2 regions of the Tigheibacillus halophilus genome follow, and region 1 is predicted to be linked to the other one. Evidence: predicted binding sites of a transcription regulator. Region 1 holds the regulator's gene; the other holds the start of a gene.
The links. The regulator LexA, encoded in region 1, represses DNA repair genes until DNA is damaged. The targets are predictions, from matches to a motif close to CGAACATATGTTCG.
Positions count from the first base shown of each region.

Region 2: the regulator LexA is predicted to act here: its motif matches at 8,552-8,565, upstream of ruvA (Holliday junction branch migration protein RuvA).

Region 1 is NZ_JBHUIZ010000003.1:737,545-749,559, forward strand. It holds gene ACFSMW_RS04195 (methionine gamma-lyase family protein) at 1-988, shown strand, start outside; gene glnA (type I glutamate--ammonia ligase) at 1,060-2,367, shown strand; gene ACFSMW_RS04205 (pyridoxamine 5'-phosphate oxidase family protein) at 2,606-3,214, shown strand; gene ACFSMW_RS04210 (hypothetical protein) at 3,318-3,623, opposite strand; gene lexA (transcriptional repressor LexA) at 3,751-4,374, opposite strand; gene ACFSMW_RS04220 (YneB family resolvase-like protein) at 4,662-5,303, shown strand; gene ACFSMW_RS04225 (DUF896 domain-containing protein) at 5,410-5,643, shown strand; gene tkt (transketolase) at 5,748-7,751, shown strand; gene sirA (sporulation inhibitor of replication protein SirA) at 7,911-8,336, shown strand; gene ACFSMW_RS04240 (YneF family protein) at 8,411-8,632, shown strand; gene ACFSMW_RS04245 (cytochrome c biogenesis CcdA family protein) at 8,859-9,563, shown strand; gene ACFSMW_RS04250 (CcdC family protein) at 9,654-10,133, shown strand; gene ACFSMW_RS04255 (DUF2621 family protein) at 10,182-10,655, opposite strand; gene ACFSMW_RS04260 (ATP-binding protein) at 10,878-11,981, shown strand.
Region 2 is NZ_JBHUIZ010000014.1:62,675-74,689, reverse strand. It holds gene ACFSMW_RS14990 (ribosomal-processing cysteine protease Prp) at 1-64, shown strand, start outside; gene rpmA (50S ribosomal protein L27) at 78-368, shown strand; gene ACFSMW_RS14980 (Spo0B domain-containing protein) at 477-998, shown strand; gene obgE (GTPase ObgE) at 1,019-2,296, shown strand; gene ACFSMW_RS14970 (ACT domain-containing protein) at 2,321-2,770, shown strand; gene pheA (prephenate dehydratase) at 2,824-3,678, shown strand; gene safA (SafA/ExsA family spore coat assembly protein) at 4,280-5,137, shown strand; gene ACFSMW_RS14955 (phosphotransferase) at 5,208-6,089, shown strand; gene nadE (NAD(+) synthase) at 6,130-6,873, shown strand; gene ACFSMW_RS14945 (YhcN/YlaJ family sporulation lipoprotein) at 6,999-7,550, shown strand; gene ACFSMW_RS14940 (YebC/PmpR family DNA-binding transcriptional regulator) at 7,619-8,350, shown strand; gene ruvA (Holliday junction branch migration protein RuvA) at 8,580-9,188, shown strand; gene ruvB (Holliday junction branch migration DNA helicase RuvB) at 9,212-10,213, shown strand; gene ACFSMW_RS14925 (DUF2905 domain-containing protein) at 10,216-10,407, shown strand; gene queA (tRNA preQ1(34) S-adenosylmethionine ribosyltransferase-isomerase QueA) at 10,480-11,508, shown strand; gene tgt (tRNA guanosine(34) transglycosylase Tgt) at 11,538-12,015, shown strand, end outside.

The DNA.
Region 1 (12,015 bases):
GACCGCTCTCTTTGGCTTGCTAAGACCGGGTGATGAACTAATCTATATAACAGGCAAGCCTTACGACACACTGGAAGGTGTTGTCGGTAAACATGATGGCGCGTTGTACAGTGGTTCTCTCAAAGATTTTGGCGTTCACTTTAAAGAAGTTGCATTGAAGCACAATGGTCTGATCGATTATGAAGCTGTACGAGCTGCTATAAGTGCGAACACGAAAGTGATTGGTATACAACGATCCAGAGGTTACGACAGCCGGCCGTCCTATACAATAGAACAGATTGCTGAGATGATCGATTTTGTTAAAGGTGTCAAACCTGAACTTATCGTCTTCGTTGATAATTGTTACGGCGAGTTTGTCGAGGAGAAGGAACCGCTGCATATTGGAGCTGATATCATCGCCGGTTCTTTAATCAAAAATCCGGGCGGGGGTCTGGTTCGTGCCGGCGGATATATTGCCGGAAAAGAAGATTTGATTTACCAGTGTGCTAACAGACTTACTGCTCCAGGATTAGGTAAGGAAATGGGCGCTACTTTCAATATGCTTCAAGAAATGTATCAAGGTTTGTTTCTTGCACCGCATATTGTATCACAGGCACTTAAGGGCGCTGTTTTCACATCCAGATTTTTGGAACTCCTTGGATTTGCACCGTCGCCTCAATACCGGGAAAAACGCACGGATTTGATACAATCGGTCAATTTTGATACTGCCGAGCAGATGATTCATTTTTGTCAGTCTATCCAAGCCAATTCCCCTGTCAATGCATATGTAGTACCTTATCCCTCTGCAATGCCGGGTTATGAGGATGATGTTATCATGGCGGCAGGGACATTCATTCAGGGATCCAGCATCGAGCTGTCTGCCGATGGCCCAGTCAGGGAACCGTACACTGTATTTGTACAAGGGGGGCTGACGTATGAACATGTCAAAATAGCTATGACGGAAGCAGCAAAAGAAATGATAGAAAAAGGGTTCATAAAACAAAATTAGGGAATGTAATGAAAGAATGACTTTTTAGGAGGAGTTTGCAAGTGGGATCACGATATACAAGAGAAGATATTATGAGAATGATAAAAGAAGACAATGTAAGGTTTATACGATTGCAGTTCACCGACATGCTCGGCACAATCAAAAATGTGGAAATTCCATTAAGCCAGCTCGATAAAGCATTGGATAATAAAATGATGTTTGACGGATCATCTATTGAAGGTTTTGTAAGGATTGAAGAATCGGATATGTACCTGCATCCTGATATCGATTCTTTCGTCGTGTTTCCCTGGACATCTGAAAAAGGCAAAGTAGCCAGGTTCATCTGTGATATATACAATCCTGACGGTACACCTTTTGAAGGTTGCCCGCGTTACAATCTCAAACGTAATCTCAAGCGGATGGAAAAGTTAGGGTTCACTGATTTCAATATTGGCACAGAGCCGGAGTTCTTTCTGTTCAAGCTGGATGAGTATGGTGAACCTTCCCTGGAGCTGAATGACCACGGCGGCTATTTCGACTTGGCCCCGACAGATTTGGGGGAAAATTGCCGAAGGGATATCGTTTTGGAACTGGAGGAAATGGGTTTTGAAATTGAAGCTTCCCATCACGAAGGGGCACCTGGACAACATGAGATAGATTTCAAGTATTCAGACGCGGTTCGCCATTGCGATGATATTCAAACGTTCAAATTAGTCGTTAAAACAATTGCAAGAAAACATAATTTGCATGCCACATTCATGCCAAAGCCTCTATTCGGGGTTTTCGGATCTGGTATGCACGTCAATATGTCTTTGTTCAACAAGGGAAAAAATGTATTTTTTGACGAATCAGGAGATATGGAATTAAGTACAACAGCATATCAATTCATCGCCGGGTTGCTTAAACATGCGAACAATTTCACAGCTGTTACGAATCCTACAGTAAATTCTTATAAACGTCTTGTGCCCGGTTATGAAGCACCGTGTTATGTTGCCTGGTCTGCACAAAACCGAAGTCCATTACTGCGTATTCCTTTTTCGAGAGGTCTAAGCACAAGAGTGGAATTAAGAAGTGTGGATCCCACTGCCAACCCATATATGGCTATGGCTGTGCTTTTGGCAGCAGGCCTTGACGGAGTGGAAAATAAAATGGCCCCACCAACCCCTGTCAATGGGAATATTTATGATATGACAGCGGAAGAAAGAAAGGAAAACGGAATTGTCAATCTGCCGGCAACATTGAAGGAAGCTTTAACAAAATTGACTAAAGATGAAACAATGATAGAGGCTATGGGAGCTCATTTGTATGAACATTTTATCGAGGCAAAAGAAATTGAGTGGGACATGTTCCGAACAACTGTTCACCCTTGGGAACGCGAGCAGTACTTGAGCCTGTATTAAGCTCGGTATGACTGGGTTTTAGATTGTGGATGCGGCCAAATAATTGAGTGAGAATAGATGGCCACCCACAAAATACCCACAAAAATAATCATTTTAGGATACTGTCCATATAAGCGTCAAGTTGGGCAGTATTTTTTTATCTGTTTATTTGCCTGTTGCCAATTTCTTGTTTGTTCCCCCCCCCCCAAAACATGTTGTGGTAAACTAGCATTAATAAAAAAATGGAAGGATTTAAGAAATGGCAGAATTGCGTGGAGAACATCTTTTGCAAGAAAAGTATGGAACGGTAAAAAAAGCGGCGGCCTTTTATAATAACCAGATGCTGCATCACCTCAATGGAGTAATGATAGATTTCATTTCTGAACAAAGTATGATGTTTATATCGACTGCGGATAAAGATGGAAACTGTGATTCTTCCTTCAGGGCTGGCCCTAAAGGTTTTGTAAAGGTGATACATGAGAAATTGCTGATTTATCCAGAGTATAAAGGAAATGGTGTGATGGCGAGTTTAGGAAATATAGAAGAAAATCCGCATGTCGGCCTTATGTTCATAGACTTTTTTGAACACTGTATTGGGCTTCATGTGAACGGAAAAGCCGCCATTGTAGAGAACAAACAGTTGCCGGCAATGGATCAGGTGATGAAAAAAATGAAGGAAAAAGAAGCGGCTAAAGCAGAAAGATGGGTTGTGATTGAGATAGAAGAGGCGTATATTCATTGTTCAAAGCACATTCCTAAACTGAGGAAGCTAGATAAGGATAACTACTGGGGAACTGACGAGGTCAGAAGAAAAGGTGGTGACTATTTCAAAACCAAGCATGAAAAGAAGCATGATCATGAAAGATAATAAACGAAAGTTAAAAAAATTGCAGGATACGATGTATCTCTGCAGTTTTTTCGATTGGGTAAAGGATGCTTTGTTGCATATACGATGTGGTGATTTACGTTTTTCAGGCTTTACCGAGCTGCCGTTTTTTAACGGCTTTTTTCTTTTTATAAGCAATCCAACTGGTTTTCAATGAAGCGTATGTGCCAACAGCCGCAGCTCCATAAAATCCGCCCATAAACAAGCCGGCCCATATATCATGACGATGGCTGATGAAAATAGAAATAAAAAAACCAAAGAAAGACGCTATGGTGGGATAATAAGGCTTGGGTATTGGAAAAGCTTTGAATAACTGGGTTAAGAGTATTATTGCAGGAACTGCTATGACTCCATCCAGTATGGTTGTATGTATGACCGGGAATTCTTCCATGAGTATCACCTTTCCACAGGTTTTTGTTATCATGTAGGTTTTCCCAAAATAACTTTTTTATGAGAGTATGCAAAAATCATGCAACATATAATACAAATGCTTGCCATTGAGCGGCAAGCATTTATTATCAATGAATGGAACGATAGAGACCAATTACTTTACCAAGAATAGAAACATTATCATAAATGAGCGGTTCCATCGTGGCGTTTTCCGGTTGTAATCGGATATAGTTCTTTTCCTTATAAAATCTCTTTACTGTTGCTTCGTTATCCTCTGTCATCGCTACAACAATTTCACCGTTTTGAGCAGTATTCTGTTGTTTGACGATTACTTTATCGCCATCAAGGATTCCTGCCTCAATCATGCTTTCACCATCGATGACCAAGACGAATGTGTTTTCATCAGGACTTGCTACTGATTTTGGAATCGGCAGGAACTCCTCTATGTTTTCAACAGCAGTAATTGGTATCCCCGCTGTAACTTTACCGATTAAAGGAGCATAGAAGGCGTCATCTTTTGGAATGCTGCCTTGTCCGGATGGATCAAGAATTTCAATTGCTCTGGGTTTTGTCGGATCTCTTCGTATATAACCTTTATTTTCCAATCTAGCTAAATGACCATGCACTGTCGAACTGGAAGCGAGTCCGACTGCCATAGCAATTTCCCGTACCGAAGGCGGATAGCCCTTTTTACTTACTTCAGATTTGATATAGTCAAGAATGGCTTGTTGGCGCTTTGACATTTTTGTCATAAAAACACACCTCACACATAGATTTTATTAATGATAGTTTACCATGGTTCATATGGTAAAGCAAACATTAGTTCTAAAAACGCTTGACAGGAACCTTTGTTCTGTTATAATCAAATTAGAACAAAGGTTCTCAAATGTGAGGAGGGGCAATATGTTTGGGAAATTGACGAAAACAGATGTATTTTATTTTGTAGCTTTTGCTTTATCACTTGTATTTTTGTATGTATCATTAATAACATCTTGATTCTTTATTATAGAAATATGAATACTAGGTTGGAGAAATCTATATGAAAAAAGCAATCATATATTGTCGTGTCAGCACTGACAAACATACACAGGAATCGTCTCTTGTAAGGCAGGAAGAAGAATTGCTCCGTTTGTCTGCAAATCTGGAAATCGATGTGGCTGATGTTATAACGGAACAGGCAAGCGGGTACGACGTTGACAGAGATGGTGTTTTTGAAATCTTGGAATGCTTTGCGGAAAAAAAAGCAGAAATACTGCTTATTCAGGATGAAACCAGACTGGGAAGAGGCAATGCTAAAATTGCCTTATTCCATCAATTGCAAAAGATGAATGTACAGGTTTATACAGCGGTCAATGGCGGAGAAATGGTTTTGTCTGAAGCGGATGCCATGGTGTTGCAGATTGTGGGGATTGTAGAGGAATATCAGCGGAAATTGCATAACGCCAAAATCAGCCGTGGAATGAAGAGGGCTGTCGCACAAGGATACAATCCCGGACGGAATATGATGCATAAAGACAGGGCTCCTGGTAAACAGCGTAAAGAATTCCCCATGGACGAGCTGATAAAGCTGCGCTCCAAGAATTTGACTTTCCAAGAGATCGCTCATACATTGCAGGGGCAAGGTTACGATGTTTCCAAGGCAACGGTACACCGGCGCTTTCAGGAGTATCAAAAAACTTGATTGCGATGATGGCAACAGGTAAGATAAAGGCAAGGACATACCATGAGTATGTTCTTGCTTTTTATTTTTAACCGAGGCTTTGATTATGCTTAACGGGAGGAAAAATATGATTTCAAAAAATAAACTGGATCGCATCAATGCACTCGCGAAGAAATCCAAGCAAGAAGGGTTATCCGAAGCGGAGAAACAAGAACAGAAAGCGCTAAGAGCTGAGTATTTGAAAAATGTGCGCCAATCTTTCAAAAATCAATTACAGACAATGACTGTAATCGACCCCGAAGGAAATGATGTGACACCAAAAAAAGTCAGGGAGATGCAGGAAAAGAATCGTAAAAATTAACGTTATTAATCTTTAAAATACGCAATGATGACTGCCAGAAACTTGTCAGGGATGCTGGTTCATTATAAAATGAGAGCAATTGGATAATTGAAAGGGGTAGAGAAATGTCGGATAATTTAGAGCAACTATCTGTTAATACAATACGAACATTGTCTATTGATGCAATTGAAAAAGCAAATTCAGGACATCCAGGATTGCCAATGGGTGCTGCACCAATGGCATACGTTCTTTGGACAGATTTCATGAATCATAATCCTAAACACGCTAAATGGTTCAACCGTGACCGTTTTGTTTTATCAGCGGGACATGGCTCGATGCTGCTGTACAGTCTGCTGCATCTATCTGGGTATAATGTGACGATGGAAGATTTGAAAGCATTCCGTCAATGGGATTCAAAGACACCGGGACATCCTGAGGTCAACCATACGGAAGGTGTGGAGGCAACTACTGGCCCTCTTGGACAAGGTCTTGCCATGTCAGTTGGAATGGCTATGGCTGAAACCCATTTGGCTGCGACTTACAATAAAGATGGATATAATATTGTAGATCATCATACGTACGCTTTAGTGAGCGACGGTGACTTAATGGAAGGTATTTCTCACGAAGCTGCCTCACTGGCCGGGCATTTAAAATTAGGGAAATTGATTGCTTTATATGATTCCAATGATATTTCTCTGGATGGAGATTTAGACCGTTCCTTTTCTGACGATACACAAAAACGCTTTGAAGCTTATGGCTGGCAAGTTATACGTGTGGAGGACGGCAATGACCTGTCCGCTATCCGGAACGCTATCAAGCAAGCCCAAGAAACTTCGGATAAACCAAGTTTGATTGAGATCAAGACGGTCATCGGGTATGGCTCCCCGAACAAGTCGGCTTCTGCGGCATCCCATGGTGCACCACTTGGAAGTGATGAAGTCAAGCTTACGAAAGAATTTTATCAATGGAATCATGAAGAATTTCATGTGCCTGAAGAAGTGTACGCTGATTTCAATGAAAAAATTATTATAAAAGGCGAAGAGGCAGAGAAAAACTGGGTAGCGTTGTTCGAGCAGTATAAACAAAAATTTCCTCAGGAAGCAAAAGAGCTGGAAACAGCAATTGCTGGCAAGTTGCCTGACGGATGGGATAAGGATCTGACGGTTTTCAAGGCTGATGAAGATACGCTGGCAACCAGAGCCTCTTCCGGAAAAGTTCTGAATGATATTGCCAAGAGTGTCCCTAACTTCTTTGGAGGCAGTGCTGACCTGGCAGGATCGAACAAGACTGCCATTAATAATCAGTCTGATTTCAGTGCTTCTGATAGAGCAGGAAGAAATATTTGGTTTGGGGTTCGTGAACATGCAATGGGGGCGGCCTTGAATGGAATGGCCCTGCATGGCGGGTTGAAAGTCTTTGGTGGCACTTTCTTCGTATTCAGTGATTATCTTCGCCCTGCGATTCGCTTGTCTGCGATTATGAATAATCCTGTCACGTATGTATTCACCCATGATTCAGTTGCTGTGGGAGAAGACGGTCCAACCCATGAACCGATTGAACACCTTGCAGCGTTGAGAGCGATACCTAATCTGTCGGTGATCCGTCCTGCGGATGGTAATGAGGTTCAGGCGGCATGGCGTATAGCTTTGGAATCAGTCGACCAGCCAACCGCTTTGGTATTGACCAGACAAAATTTGCCTACTTTAAAAGGCACAGCGGAGAATGCATATGAGGGCGTAAAACGTGGAGCTTATGTTATCAGTGAAGCTGGAAAAGAAACACCTGACGGCATCTTGGTTGCGACGGGCTCTGAAGTTCAGCTTGCAGTCAAAGCGCAAGAAAAACTTCGGGAAAAAGGCTATGATGTCAATGTAGTGAGCATATCTTCCTGGGATCGTTTTAATCAGCAGGATGATGCGTATAAGGCGAAAGTCCTTCCTAAAACCGTTAAAAAACGTCTCGGAATTGAAATGGGATCTTCTCTCGGCTGGGAACGTTTCACCGGTGATGAAGGGGATATTCTTGCAATCGATCGATTCGGTGCTTCAGCAAATGGCGATAAAGTTATCGCGGAATATGGATTCACAGTGGAAAATGTTGTTGAACGCTTTGAAAAACTATTTCAATAATTGTCATCCCAAAACAGCAGCTTCTGTGTAAGCTGCTGTTTTAATGAAATATGCTCTTCTAAATATTATTCGACAAAAATAGAAGGATTCATCTCCGAAATTATGACAGTTTTTTTTGCTGGTATATGTCATAATCAAGCAAAAAGAGGAGATGAGAGAATGCAAATGTATGCTATTTTTTGGATTAAGGATGAATTTGCCCATCATTATTTCTATAAAGTGGACCTGCTGAACCAGTTTTTGAAATCGGTAGCAACGGATAGACAAGATGCGCTGCTTGCCATGCAAGTGAGAGAAATCACCCACTGCTTTGATGCCGATGCATTCCTTCATCACATCTACTCCCAACTTCACTGTGGGAGTCATGTGCAAGTGGATGACAACCAAATTACGATTTACAGTGATAAGCATTTTATTACTTTACATATTGAGAAAAACCAGATAAAATTTCTTTGTCAAACGCTTACTGAAGCGGAGTCATTATTATTTCCATTACTGCGAAGCTTCCATCCTTTTTTGTTTGTGTCGGGTTGTAACTTAAATCAATATGGATGGCTATCACCTTATACAGCCGAATTGAATTGAACAAGTAAGTATTGTATTCTGATTCGCGATTTAATATACTGTATAAGAGACAACACGAAGGAGGAAAGCAATACATGAGTTGGATTTGGGTTGTACTAATTGCAATTGTTGCATTGATTGCTGGTGTTGCACTCGGATTTTTCATCGCTAGAAAATATATGATGAGCTACTTGAAAAAGAATCCGCCAATCAATGAACAGATGCTGAGAACTTTAATGATGCAAATGGGTCAAAAACCTTCACAAAAGAAAATCAATCAAATGATGCGCGCAATGAACAATCAGATGGACAAGTAGTCTGTACTTATAACATAGATGAATTTGCTTTGTTCTTGCAAACCCTTGCTATAGCAGCAGGGGTTTTTGATTGTTCAGCTGCTTTACACAAATCAAACGAGAGGCATTCAAATGAGAGAAAATGCAGACCCATGCAATTCTAAAAGTCGTTGAATTGTCAAAGACAATTTGTTTATTGGAATACGATTCTGTTATGATTGTTATGATAAGAATGGGAGGCTTTTCAATGAGCGAAATCAATATATTCATCGCATTCGGTGCTGGATTTCTGTCATTCATTTCACCGTGCGTATTACCGTTATTTCCTGCTTTTTTATCCTACATAACAGGAATGAGTGTAGCTGAAATCAAAGAGGAAAATACGATGTTCAATAAAAAAAGTATGATTCACACCGTGTTTTTCCTGCTCGGTTTTTCCTGCATTTTTATTATGATGGGCTTCGGCAGCCTGTATATTTCGGAGTTCTTGAATACATATAAAGGGTTGATTCGTCAAATCGGGGCTATATTAATTATTTTCTTCGGACTGGTCATTGTCGGACTTTTGAATTTCAACTTTTTAATGAGAGAAAAAAAGGTAACCTTTAAAAATAAACCTGCTGGATTCATTGGTTCCTTTATTGTCGGTTTGGCATTTTCCCTTGGGTGGACTCCATGTACAGGTCCGATATTAATGGTCGTATTGTCACTTGCAGCCACCGAGCCAAGTGCTGGAATGGTCATGATGATTAGTTATGTACTAGGCTTCTCCATACCTTTTTTCATCTTGTCATTCTTTGTCGGAAAGCTTTCCTGGATCAAGAGACATGGCCTACTGATGGTGAAAATTGGTGGATATATCATGATTTTCATGGGAGTAGCACTATTTTTTAACTGGATGACCCAATTGACGTCCTATTTAGCGGGCTTATTTGATTTTCAGGGTTTCTAAATCGTTTCTCGTACCAACCATTTTATGATAGAATAAGAAAAGGCTTTGCTCTGTGATTTTATCGTTTTATCGAAAAGAGTGATGATGTTTATGATATGGGTAATCGGCAGTACCTTTGTTTTTGTTTTCATGGCTGTGACAATGATCTTTGTCAGGATGAAGGCCGCTAAAAAGCCTGCCTCAGTCAAAAAAATAATCCTTCCGCCTCTTTTTATGAGCAGTGGTGCATTGATGTTCCTTTTTCCGGAATTTCATGTCAGCTGGACGGAAGTGGGAGAAGCGATTGCGGTTGGAATGTTTTTTTCCATTTTCCTGATCAAAACATCTAATTTTGAAATCCGCAACCAGGATATTTATTTGATACCATCAAAAGCCTTTATTTTAATTTTGGTAGGGCTTTTAATCATTCGTACTGCTGCCAAAATTTTCATGGGTAAGTCCGTTTCCATTGGCGAGACAAGCGGAATGTTTTTTCTGCTGGCGTTTGGTATGATTGTCACATGGCGGTTAGCTATGTTATACAAATTTAAACAGCTTGAACGCAGACTTCAACAGCAAATCATAGAATGAATATCAGCGAATAACATTAAAAAGACCGCTCACTACCGAGCGGCCTTTTTAATTGGTGTATTTTGATTTCCAATTTTTTGCATAATCGTCTTTTGAAGCCTCGAAAAAGGATTGGTACGGTGCTGTATCGATGTTCTTTTTTCGGAGGGTTTTTTTTAAAAATTTATGATCCCGCTTAGGTGTAGCGACGATGTACCCCTCTATAAGAATATCCTGGGTAATTTTATTCGCCTTTTTTTGCAAGGCGACTTCGCCGATTTTCCCGGCAATTTTTTGTCTTGCAACATCACGGAACAACTCCGGAACAGGAGAAACCAGTTCTTCCAGCAATTCTTTTTCAGGTAACCCCCACATGTTTTTGGTTTTTTCTATGTAGTGCTCCTGCCAGTCCATGATGGATTTTCCATCTTCTTTTGGCAATTGCTTTAAAAATTTCCGGAACATGAAATAACCGCCGATCGCCATCGTCACGATCATCAGAAATCCCCAAAAAACAATCATGAAATTAACGAATATTGACATAATACCACCTTTATTCCTGAATTTGGGAAAATATCATTTTATTTCTAATCGATTGTATAGTAATATTAGTATTGATTAAAGATTGATTTTCGTTGTGGCAGATATATTCTAATTATAATAGTATTGTACCCGTTAAACAAGTATCATAAATACATACCATAAATCATAGAATAGTTAATGTAAAAAGAAGTGTTTATTTGTCGAAAAAGGGGGATTGATTCAGTGGAACAGATTGAGGGGACAAATGACGATTTTCATCGGCAAATCTCAACGAAGCAAGTGCTGACTTTAAAAGAACTTCCGGCCTACATTCTGGACTGGATGGAAGATAATTGTTGCGAAACCGTCTCGATTTGGGATGAAGATGGATATTTATTATTTATTTCAAAATCCATTAAACAAATTCTGGGAATTGAAAGAGAAAAATTCATTGGGTCACACTGGTCTAAGTTGCTAACTTCGCTAAACAAAGAGGAGTATGCTGCCATCGTAGAGAAGCTTAACAACAAAGAAAACCCTGTGATTGAAGTAAACCTGCTGGATCATCAGAAAAATTATGTCTGGTGTGAATGCAAAATAGATAAAATAGTGGATCCAGAACATGTTAAAATTTATTATATCGGTATCATCAATGACATCACTGATAAAAAAGAAACGGAAAACATGATGGTCAGCTATGAAAAGATGTCTATTGCAGGGCAGCTTGCTGCAGGGGTAGCTCACGAAATCCGCAACCCACTGACATCTTTAAAAGGTTTTTTACAGCTCTTGCAAGCGGGAACAGCCCAAAAAGAAGCTTATTACAAAATCATGATCGACGAGATCAAAAAAATGGAACAAATTACTTCTGAATTACTTTTCATCTCAAAGCCATTGACGGATTATAGACAAGACGAAGACCTTCCTTCGTTGATTATTGATATTATTAATTTGTTAAATCCACAAGCAAAAATGAAACATATCGATATCGTCCATAATTTGCAGGAGGGGATTCATCTTTTTTGTGACCGCTCTCAAATCAAACAAGTACTAATCAATATTGTCAAAAATGCCATTGAAGCAATGGAAGCTCCTGGAACGATAAAAATTAACGCATTTGCTAAGGGATCAGGCATAGCAATCAGTGTCAAAGATGAAGGACCAGGCATCGATGAAACAATCATTCATAAATTGGGAGAACCTTTTTTCACTACAAAACAAAATGGTACTGGGTTGGGATTAATGGTTACCCGGCAGATACTGGATAAGCATCATGCAAAGCTGCATATATACAATAATGATAAAGGCAGCACGTTTGAAATGGACTTTGAACGGATAGATTCATAAACGTTAATTTTAAAGAATGTCAGATGGTATAACT
Region 2 (12,015 bases), on a different contig from region 1:
ATCGCTTCAAACCGTCGAGCAGGAATACAGCGATTTTATCACCATAGAAAAAAAATCATTATAGGAGGTGCTGTGAAATGCTACGTTTGGATTTGCAATTTTTCTCTCAGAAAAAAGGAGTAGGTTCTACTCGAAACGGTCGTGATTCCGAGTCGAAACGTCTTGGCGCAAAACGTGCTGATGGTCAGTTTGTGACAGGTGGATCTATTCTTTTCCGCCAACGTGGAACAAAGATCTATCCAGGTGAAAATGTTGGCCGTGGCGGAGATGACACGCTTTATGCAAAAATGGACGGCGTTGTGAAGTTTGAACGCTTCGGACGTGATCGCAAAAAAGTCAGCGTCTATCCAGCTGCTCAGGAAGCTTAAGTTTTATTTCATCTGAACTCCAGTCTATAAATGGACTGGAGTTTTTTAGTATACACATGATGATTTCACTTTTTTCTGTTATAATTTCCACATAACAGGAGGGGTTTTGTGGAAACAATAGAGGTCTTGCACTTGTTGCGGCATTGTCGTCATGATTTAATGAATCAAATTCAGCTGCTTCAAGGCTATATGAGCATGAATAGACCGGAGAAAGTAAAGCAGAAGCTTCATGAGATGGTGGTGGAAGCAGACCAGCAAAGAAAGTTAATGGATTTACAAGCAAATGAATTTGCCTTATGGCTTTTACAAGTTAACATGAGCGTTGGGCAGATACGGGTTTCTTTTGAAGTGAACGATGTGAGAGAAAACCTGCAATGTATGGATGCAAAGCTGCTGGAACAAACAAAACAAATGTTCGCGGCTGTGGAAGCAGCAGGCGACAAAAATGAAATGTACTTTATCTCGATGAATATTTGTAAACCGGAGAATGTAAAAGCAACCGTAGAGATCCAGTGCAGATTGTCCGCAAAAGGCATTGATGAGAACAAAATGACTACGTTGCTGCAACGTCAGGGCATTCAAGTTAAATTTGAATCAAAAGAAAAAATCATATTAACTGCAGTATTTTGATTTGCGATGAGGTGTATAGGATGTTTGTAGATCAGGTGAGTGTTTATGTTAAAGCCGGTGACGGTGGAAATGGACTCGTGGCGTACCGCCGTGAAAAATATGTTCCTAAAGGCGGCCCGGCGGGCGGAGATGGAGGAAACGGCGGGGATATCGTATTCAAAGTGGATGAAGGACTGAACACATTGATGGATTTTCGCTATAATCGCCATTTTAAAGCGAAGCGCGGTGAGAATGGCATGAGTAAAAGCATGCACGGAAAAAATGCGGATGCATATGTCATTTCAGTTCCCCCTGGCACAACAGTTATAAATGAAGAAACTGAAGAGGTCATAGCGGATTTGACTATCCATGGTCAAGAGGCTGTGATAGCCCATGGCGGGAGAGGAGGCAGAGGAAATATCCGATTTGCCACACCACGGAACCCAGCTCCGGATTTTGCTGAAAATGGAGAGCCAGGAGAAGAAAAAAATATTAAGGTGGAGCTAAAAGTCATTGCTGATGTCGGTTTGGTGGGATTTCCGAGCGTCGGGAAATCAACTCTGCTATCAGTCGTAAGCGCCGCAAAGCCAAAAATAGCCGATTATCATTTTACTACCCTTGCCCCTAATCTCGGCGTCGTTGAAACGGGGGACCAGAGAAGTTTCGTCATGGCTGATCTTCCTGGGCTGATAGAGGGAGCAAATCAGGGGGCGGGTCTTGGTCACCAGTTCTTGCGACATGTGGAAAGGACCAGATTGATTGTGCATGTCATCGATATGGCTGCGACAGAGGAACGGGATCCGTATGAAGACTATATGAAAATCAATCAAGAAATCCATGCCTATGATGAATCGCTTGCCAAAAGGCCGCAAATCATCATCGCTAATAAAATGGACATGCCATCGGCAGCAGAACACCTTACAGTATTTAAAGAACGTTTAATTGATGACGTCCAGGTATTTCCTGTATCCTCTGTAACTAAAGAAGGCCTCAGGGAGGTATTATTTGCGATTGCTGATATGTTGGAGACGATTCCGAAACAAACCGCTGTAGAAACGGTGAATGAAGAGGTTGTTTATAAATTTGAAAAACAAGCAGCCCCATTTAAAATATCTCGGGATTCGGATGGCAGCTTTGTCTTAAGCGGCGATAAGCTGGAAAGGTTGTTTAAAATGACTGATTTTTCAAGGGATGAGGCAGTTCAGCGGTTTGCAAGGCAAATACGCAGCATGGGAGTAGATGATGCGTTGCGTCAAAAAGGCGCAAAAGATGGAGATACGATCCGGCTGATGGATTTTGAATTTGAATTTGTCGAGTGAGTTTTGCGAAAACGGGGGATGGTAATGGAAATAACAAATGAGAAATTCTACTTGGTTCGCCATGATGTTTTACCGGAATCCATGCAAAAAACAATAGAGGTCAAAGAATTGCTTGAAAGGGGAAAGGCAAAATCAATTTATGAAGCGGTGCAGATGGTCGATCTGTCCCGAAGTGCTTTCTACAAATATAAAGATGCTGTTTTTCCTTTTCAAGCGATGGTTAAAGAAAAAATCATCACGTTGTTTTTTCATCTGGAGGATCGTACGGGTACATTATCCAAGCTTTTACACATTGTTGCCAATGCCGGCTGCAATATTCTGACCATTCATCAGACTATACCCCTGCAAGGAAAAGCGAATGTGACACTGTCATTGGATATTTCGCGGATTAACGAGGAAATAGAGCAATTGATCCATCAGCTGAAGCAGCTTGAGTTCATTGAACGGGTCGACATGTTGAGCTCTGGTGCTTAGGCAGCGATGCATATCGACCATATTATCAGATAAATAAAAGGGGGAAGTCCGGCATGGTAAAAAAAATAGGATATTTGGGACCAAAAGGAACGTTTACAAAAATGGCTGTCGATGCCGCATTCAACGGGGAAGGCAAAGTTGCGTATGAAACCATACCCGCGTGCATAGATGCTGTGCGTGATGGTGAAATTGATATTGGTGTAGTGCCATTGGAGAACGCAATTGAAGGAACCGTACAAATCACGGTCGATTATCTTATACATCAGGCAAGATTGCCTGTCGTGGCGGAAATTGTCGTGCCAATCCAGCAACATTTGATGTTAAAAGATAGCTTTTCGGGAGATCTTCAGGAAATCACAGAAATTTATTCACATAGCCATGCGATTGCCCAATGCCATCAGTATATACATAGATATATGCCGCACGCTCGGATTCACTACACACCTTCCACTGGAAAGGCAGCTGAGCTTGTAGGACAATCCGATAGAAAGATTGCTGCAATCGGGAACAGGCTGGCAGCCGAGGAATACGGTCTGACCATTATTCGGGAAAACATTCATGATTTTCCAAACAATCATACAAGGTTTGCAGTGCTCACGAAAGATGGAACTGCAGTCAAAATCAGTCAGGAACGGGATTCTGAAAAAACTAGTCTTTTTGTCACGCTTCCTGAAGATTATGCTGGCGCACTCCACCAAGTATTATCTGCCTTTGCTTGGAGAAAAATGAATCTGTCGAAGATCGAATCACGGCCAATGAAAACCGGACTTGGAAATTATTTCTTTATCATTGATGTTGATCAGCCATATGATGATATCCTTTTCCCAGGGGTAAAAGCAGAATTGGAACGACTGGGGTGCAACTTGACAGTACTAGGGTCTTATCCTGTCCATCATATTTCTATTTAAATAGGGGGAGACAAAACCTCAGGAAATGTAAAAAGTTGAGCGGTACCATCTTGACATGGAACCGCCCAACTTTTTTTATCCAGCTTAGCAATTTCGTTGATTTGCACGCCAGGCGCCCCGACAAGGGGTGTGCAGGCGTTGGCGCAAAGGCCGTATGCAGCTTGCCTTCCCTTCATGTACTTTCTAAGAAATTCACTTCCTGGGGGTTTTCAGACTCGTGCTGGGACTGCGATTACGCTTCCCATCGAAAACCATTGTTCCCGCAGGACAAGGCACGCTTCGGCAACATTCACATCGCAACCAGAAAAAGCGAATTTCTTTTTCAAGGAGAGCCGCCTTTCGCTCCAATCAACTAGATGTGAAATGGCACTTTATAGCTTATTTTTAGCTGTTTTTGGCTGGTTCTGTCCCACACTCTTTATGACAAAACACCTCCTCCAACCAATTTAAGTTGTAAACAATACATACATGCTGTACAAATCACAAATTTTCCGGGATTGGTGAATTAATAAAAAGAATGTCTCAACATTTGCCTCGGTTGTGCATATGTTTATAGAGAGTAAAGAGCCTAGTTGTGAAATGAAAGGAGTTTGAGTCAGCTTTGAAAATTCACGTCGTACAAAAAGGCGATACACTATGGGAGCTCTCCAAAAAATATGGAGTAGATTTTGAGGCATTGAAACAAGCCAATACGCAGCTTTCAAGTCCGGATATGATCATGCCCGGTATGAAAATCAAAATACCGGGTACAGCAAAAACCGTTAAAAAAGAAGTACAAACACCGATGAAAAAGGAACAGATGCATCCGTATAAGGAGATGTCCCCTCAGCCTAAACCAGTCATTAAAGAAGATGACCACAAAGAAAAAATGAAGGTAAAGCCACAGATGCCACAAATGCCGCCAACACCGCCACAAATGCCAATATTAGAGATGCCGCCGATGCAAATGCAAATGCCAGTCATGGAACAAGAAATGACGAATTACACCACAATCAATGTTCCCGCACCGCCGCCACCACAGCATGAAAAGAAAAAAGAAAAAATAGTAAAGCCGCCAAAGCATGAGCATAAGCACGAGTATATGCCGATGCCGCATCCACAGCAAATGATGCCCATGTGCTGTTATGTGATGTATCCATGCTGTCCACCGCACCAAATGCCGTGGCATCAGCCAATGCCATTTCCACAGCCTGCTATGGCGCACCCATTCCAAGGTTTTGGCCATGAGCATATGATGGAAATGCCAGTCAAACCATCGGGCCACATGATGGATGATTGCGGATGTGGTCCTGCTTCAGGACATATGCATGTATTTCGCGAAGGAAATGCAGGGCAGGATGATGCAGCGAGCAACATGAACTATTATCCGCCAGCAAATATGCAATTCGGGGAAGGAAACTATCCTGGACCTCCCGCATACAGATCTTTTACAGAGGAAAATACAGAATCAAATGAGTAGAAACAAGCAAAGAGACGAGGTGTATTATCATCGTCTCTCTTCTTTTTTGAATAAATCCGGTGGGTTGGCAGTGAAAAGATTTATTAAAATCAAGCAGATGATTTTCAAAATTGAAGCTAAAACTGGGGAATGGTATATTTTAAAAGGCCACTTCCATCCTGCCCGCGTCAAACGACAATGGGATTTTTTCGATTGCATGGATAACAAAGAAGCCTTGGTCCCATTTATATTATTCCCTAATGGGAGCAAAACAATTGCTGACGGGCGAGTTACTTGGACAATTTCCCCGTACCGTAAAGGCCGTACCTTGAAATATGAGGATGAAGCTGACCGAAAAAGGGCGCTTCATGCAACAAGAACATTCCATTCCTATGCAAAAAACATTCAATTAAAAAATCAACAGGTAACGAAGGTCATGTCTGAGCGGATGCAAAAACGCTTTTACCGTTTTACACAATCTGCGTCCATTTTCCATGAGTATGGATATGACCGTTTGTATACAGAAATCTACAAAGTTTCCGCAAATCTGCTTGAGAGTGCATTTTCCTATCCTTGGCATGAAAAAATGAATCTTGCGAAGAAAAATGGTCGATGGATTCATGGAGATGTCGCATCGCATAATTTCATTCATGACGAAACAACTGTGTTAATTGATTTCGATTTATTGGCCACTGCACCACAGATATACGATTACATGCAGCTTGGCCAGCGATTTTTGCCATATATCGATTGGAATCTGGATGCCTTGTTGGCCTACCAAATGGTGGACGATCATGATCTCCCCATTTGGTTGACGATGATTGGATTGCCTAGCGATGTGATGCGGGAATGGCACATCACAATAGCAAAAAAGAACATCAACACCAAAGAATATTTACAAAAAATGGGGGAAGACTGGGCACAACGCAAAATCTTTTTGAGAAACGTTCATTCAATGCTACAATCAAAGTAATCACACTTATGAAAACAGACAAAGACAGGAGCGATTTCATATGAAAGATACTGCAGAAGCAATAGTCGCCTGGCTGCGTGAGCAGGTTGAAGCAGCCAATGCAAAAGGGTTGGTAGTCGGAGTGAGCGGCGGGCTTGATTCTGCCGTTGTGGCCCATTTGATCAAGCGGGCTTTCCCCAATGATTCACTGGGTGTGATGATGCCGCTTAAGAGCAACCCAGTCGATATGGAAGATGCAGGAGAAGTGGTGGAAAGCTGTGATTTGCAGTCATTGACAATAGATTTGACTGCCACACATGAAACCATGTACAGTGAAATCCGCAAACGGCTTGGGAATACATTCAATCAGCAAAATGACCGTATGGCGGATGCCAATTTGCGAGCAAGACTCAGAATGAGTACCTTATATACGATAGCAACCAATCATCATTACCTAGTTGTTGGTACTGACAATGCTGCGGAATGGTACATGGGTTATTTTACAAAATATGGTGATGGTGCTGCAGATTTGCAGCCAATCATTGATTTGACTAAAACGGAAGTACGTGAATTGGCCAGCTATCTGGGGGTTCCAAGTCAAGTGGTTGAGAAAAAGCCGAGTGCCGATTTATGGGCAGGGCAAACCGATGAAGCGGAAATGGGCACAACATACGACGCCATTGATGCATTTTTGAAAGGAGAACCTGTCTCGGAAGCTGATCAGGCGATTATTGATAAAATGCACCGCAACACTGCGCATAAACGTACCATTCCGAACCAATTCCATACAAAAAAAGAAAGATAACAGCAAAATGATGTAGATGTTTAAAAAACCTCCCTTCAAGCAAACTAAACAGGAGTAGAGTTGGACTGACTAGTCGAAGCGCAGCGTCATTCCAATCAAACCTAAACTGAAAGGGAGGTTTTTATATGCGTTTTTTATTGTTTTTCAGTGCGGCAGCATTGCTGCTTTCAGGATGCTCTGCACATGATGATTCATCACAGTCAGGACACCCCGCAAAAAATGAGCTGGTAAGGTATGAGACCCCTGGACAATACCGGCAACAGGATAAAAAACTTCGTGAGGCAGAAGGAGAAAACACTGGACGTTATCAAACCAAACAAGATAGAATCAATCAGGGCCAGAAGACGAACGATTACACAGATGCATTCACGAATGAAGAGGCTGTACAAGCAATGCAACATCTGGCTTCTTTTAAGGTGATCAAACAGGCGCAAGTCGCTGCGGCTGATGATCGGGTTGTAGTTAGTGTGATGTTGAATGAGCATGATGATCACGATATTTCAAGCTGGGTGGAAAATGAGGTGAAACCATTCTTTCCAGATAAAACGATTGTTGTATATACAGACGATTACCATTGGCGCCATGTCAAAAATCTAAGATCGAAGCTGCAACCGGGGATCAACAAAGGGCAGGCGAAGGAATATTTCAGGGAACTATTCAATATCAATGACCGATAAACCCTCTTTATATCTCAACGAAATTCTGGTATAGTAAGAAAGGAATTTCATTGAGAGGAGAATACCAGATGGCTGGTCATTCCAAATGGAAAAATATACAAAGACGTAAAAATGCACAGGATGCCAAAAAAGGCAAAATTTTCATGGTGCATGCTAAAAATATTTATTTAGCGGCCAAGCAGGGCGGCGGGGATCTAGGAACGAATGCTAGTCTGCGTACAGCAGTTGATAAAGCAAAAGCTGATAACATGCCCAACGATAATATCGAAAGAGCTATCAAGAAGGCTACCGGAAGTTTGGACGGGGTAAGCTACGAAGAGTTCAACTATGAAGGATATGGCCCTGGTGGTGTTGCTGTGATCGTACAGGTGTTGACTGATAATCGGAATAGGACAGCAGCTGAAGTCCGTCATAGCTTTAAGAAAAATGGTGGGAACCTTGGCGAAAACGGCAGTGTTTCGTTCATGTTTGACCGTAAAGGATATATGATCATTCTGAATGAGGATGATGAAATTTCAGAGGATGAGATTACACTTCAGGCACTCGAAGCCGGAGCGGATGATGTGATCGTGCAGGATGGTGGATACGAGATCCTGACAGCACCAGATTCTTTTGACAATGCTTGTCAGTATTTGAAAAACAATGGCTATCAGCTGGAAGAAGCGGAAATTACACTCATCCCTCAAAATTATACGATGCTTTCTCCTGAAGATGAAGAAAAAATGAATCGTTTGATCGACATGCTGGAAGATAATGAGGATGTTCAAGATATTTACCATAATATGAAAACTGATGACTGATGATGCATGACTTCCACTCGCAGGAGTGGGAGTCATTATCTTTCTCCAGAAGGCTTTCGATTACGAAATGTCTACTTTATGGTAAAATAAGTGTGAATGCTTGAAGAGGTTGTTCAAAAAGGCTCGGAAAATGACATATCGCGTGCTCCATATGTCCCGCGAATGAAAAAATGATGACTACAGCATTTTTGCCTTCTTTTCTGAACATGCATTTGAGGGAGAAGATAAAATGATTGCGTATATACAAGGAACATTGACGTACATAAATGATCAATCAGTTGTTGTAGAAACGATGGGAGTAGGTTATGAAATAGTTTGTCCGAATCCGTTCGTGTTTCAGCATCAGCTTAATGAGCAAGTGAAGATTGTCACATTTCATCATGTCAGGGAAGATGCACAAATATTATTCGGCTTCAAAAATGAAGAAGAAAAGCGCTTGTTCACTAAACTAATCTCTGTGTCTGGAATTGGTCCGAAAAGTGCTTTGGCTATTTTAGCGAATGTGCATATTGCTGATTTTGCTGCAGCGGTGGAAAGAGAGGACGATAAATTTCTTACAGGTTTTCCGGGAGTTGGAAAAAAAACCGCCAGACAAATTATTCTGGATCTGAAAGGTAAGCTCGGAAGTATATTCACTCTAGAAGCCGTCGGAAATATCAGTCAGGAGGATGCGGGAGAGGATACTGCCAATCAAACTGTTTCTGAAGCGGTAGAAGCATTGAAAGCTTTAGGTTATACCGACAAGGAGCTGAATCCTGTTGCTGCAGAACTGCGCAAGGAAGGGGCGGCAGATGCAGACAAATTGATTCACAAGGCATTGCGTATGCTTGCCAAGTAAGTGAAAGGAGGTGCTGTGTTTAAATGGATGAACGTATAATCACCGGAGAAGAGCAGGTACAGGATACTGAAGTGGAATTGAGCCTGCGCCCGGCATATTTGAATCAATATATTGGACAGCATAAAGCTAAAGAGAATCTGGAAATATTCATTAAAGCAGCAAAAATGCGCAACGAACCATTAGATCATGTTTTGCTGTACGGCCCTCCAGGCCTGGGGAAAACCACACTTGCCGGTATCATTGCCAATGAAATGGGGGTCCAATTCCGCTCAACTTCCGGCCCCGCCATCGAAAGGGCCGGTGACCTGGCAGCAATACTGTCTTCTCTCGAAGTGGGAGATGTGCTGTTTATCGACGAAATTCATCGTATACCCAGATCTGTGGAAGAAATTTTATATCCGGCTATGGAAGACTTTTTTCTGGATATCGTTGTTGGCTCTGGGCCAAGTGCCAGGTCGGTCAGGATTGATTTGCCACCTTTCACCCTTGTTGGAGCAACCACAAGAGCGGGATTATTATCTGCACCGCTGAGAGATCGTTTTGGCGTTTTGAGCAGGTTGGAATTCTATGATGCCAATGATCTTTGTGAAATTACGGAACGTACCGCTAAAATTTTTGAAACAACGATAACTGCTCAGGCCGCCGAGGAAATAGCTTGTCGTTCAAGAGGCACGCCAAGGATTGCCAATCGGCTGCTTAGAAGGATTAGGGATATTTCTCAGGTCAAAGGAGAAAATGAAATCAGCTTGCAAACGACGAAGGATGCCCTGGAAATGTTGCAAGTAGACCGTGCAGGTTTGGATAACACAGACCATAAGCTGCTGTTGGGCATCATTGAAGGTTTTAAAGGCGGGCCGGTCGGACTCGATACCATTGCTGCCAGTATAGGCGAGGAATCCCAGACAATTGAAGAAGTTTATGAGCCGTTTTTACTGCAAATCGGATATATTCAGCGGACTCCAAGGGGTAGGGTTGCTACGGCTAAAGCGTATCACCATTTCGGATTGGAAAAGAAAGGTGACTGAGCATGTATAGAATGTTCATCATTTTAGGTGCTGCACTTTTGCTTATCGGGTTAGCGGGAAGCTTATTGGGCAGATTGCCAGGTGACTTTCGTTTTACGAAAGGAAATGTGACGGTCTATTTTCCGGTGATGACAAGCGTGATTATCAGTATTCTGTGCACTTTGATTTTTTTCATCTGGAACAAATTCAAGTAAAGTATTGCTGTGTCCCGAATTCCTGCCTGCCTTAGGACATTTGAAGTAAACCAATTAGCAAGGAGATATATCATGGATATCAATGATTACGATTTTCATTTACCAAAAGAGTTAATTGCACAAACACCACTGCCAAACAGGGCTGCTTCGAGGCTGCTTGTGCTTCATAATGATACAAAAGAAATTGACCATCGACATTTTACGGATATCAAAGGATACCTCAAGTCTGGGGACTGTCTGGTTCTGAATGATACGAAAGTGTTGCCTGCCAGATTATTTGGCGTGAAAGAAGAAACCGGTGCAAAAATTGAAGTTTTGCTGCTTCATCAGGAAGAGGATGACTGCTGGGAGGTCCTGGCCAAGCCAGCAAAGCGTTTAAAAGTTGGCTCTGTAGTTGATTTTGGCGAAGGTAAAATGAAAGCTGTCTGCACGGAGGAAAAGGAACATGGTGGAAGGGTCATGAAATTTTCTTATGATGGCATTTTTTATGAAGTGCTTGATGAATTGGGAGAAATGCCGTTGCCCCCGTATATTAAGGAACAGCTTTCCGAGAATGATCGTTACCAGACAGTTTATGCTAGAGAAATGGGCTCTGCTGCAGCGCCGACTGCCGGATTGCATTTTACTAATGAGTTATTGGAAGAAATGAAGGAAATGGGTGTGACGCTAGCGTTCATTACATTGCATGTTGGCCTTGGCACATTCAGACCGGTCAGTACGGACAATATAGAAGAACATGAGATGCATTCAGAGTTTTACAAGATGACGAAGGAAACTGCGGAGACATTGACGAATATCCGTAAGAACGGCGGCAGAATTATTTCTGTGGGGACTACTTCCACAAGGACGCTGGAGACGATCGCCAGGGACCATGATGGGAATTTTGCAGAGGCTAGCGGCTGGACTGATATTTTTATTCGTCCACCATATCAATATAAAGCAATTGATGGGTTGATCACTAATTTCCATTTACCGAAATCCACATTGATCATGCTTGTAAGTGCTTTGGCCGGAAGAGAACCTATTTTGTCTGCTTATCATGAAGCAGTCGAGCAAAAATATCGTTTCTTCAGTTTTGGAGATGCTATGTTAATCATTTAACATGAAGAAAAAATGGAGGTGAAAAATACATGGAACCGATTAAATACGAGCATATAAAAACATGTAAGCAGACAGGTGCCCGGCTTGGACGTGTGACAACACCGCATGGCTCCTTTGAAACGCCGATGTTTATGCCGGTCGGCACATTGGCAACGGTAAAAACAATGAGTCCGGAAGATTTGGAATCGATGAATGCTAAAATCATTTTATCCAACACATACCATTTATGGCTTCGACCAGGGGAAGATATTGTAAAAAAAGCAGGCGGTCTTCACCGATTCATGAATTGGGATGGCTCCATATTGACTGATTCGGGCGGATTTCAAGTATTCAGTTTAAGTGATATGCGAGAAATAAAAGAAGAAGGTGTCCATTTCCGGAATCATTTGAATGGAGAAAAACTTTTTTTGTCACCCGAAAAATCAATGCAAGTCCAAAATGCGCTTGGTTCAGATATCATGATGGCTTTCGATGAATGTCCTCCATATCCGGCTACTCATGACTATA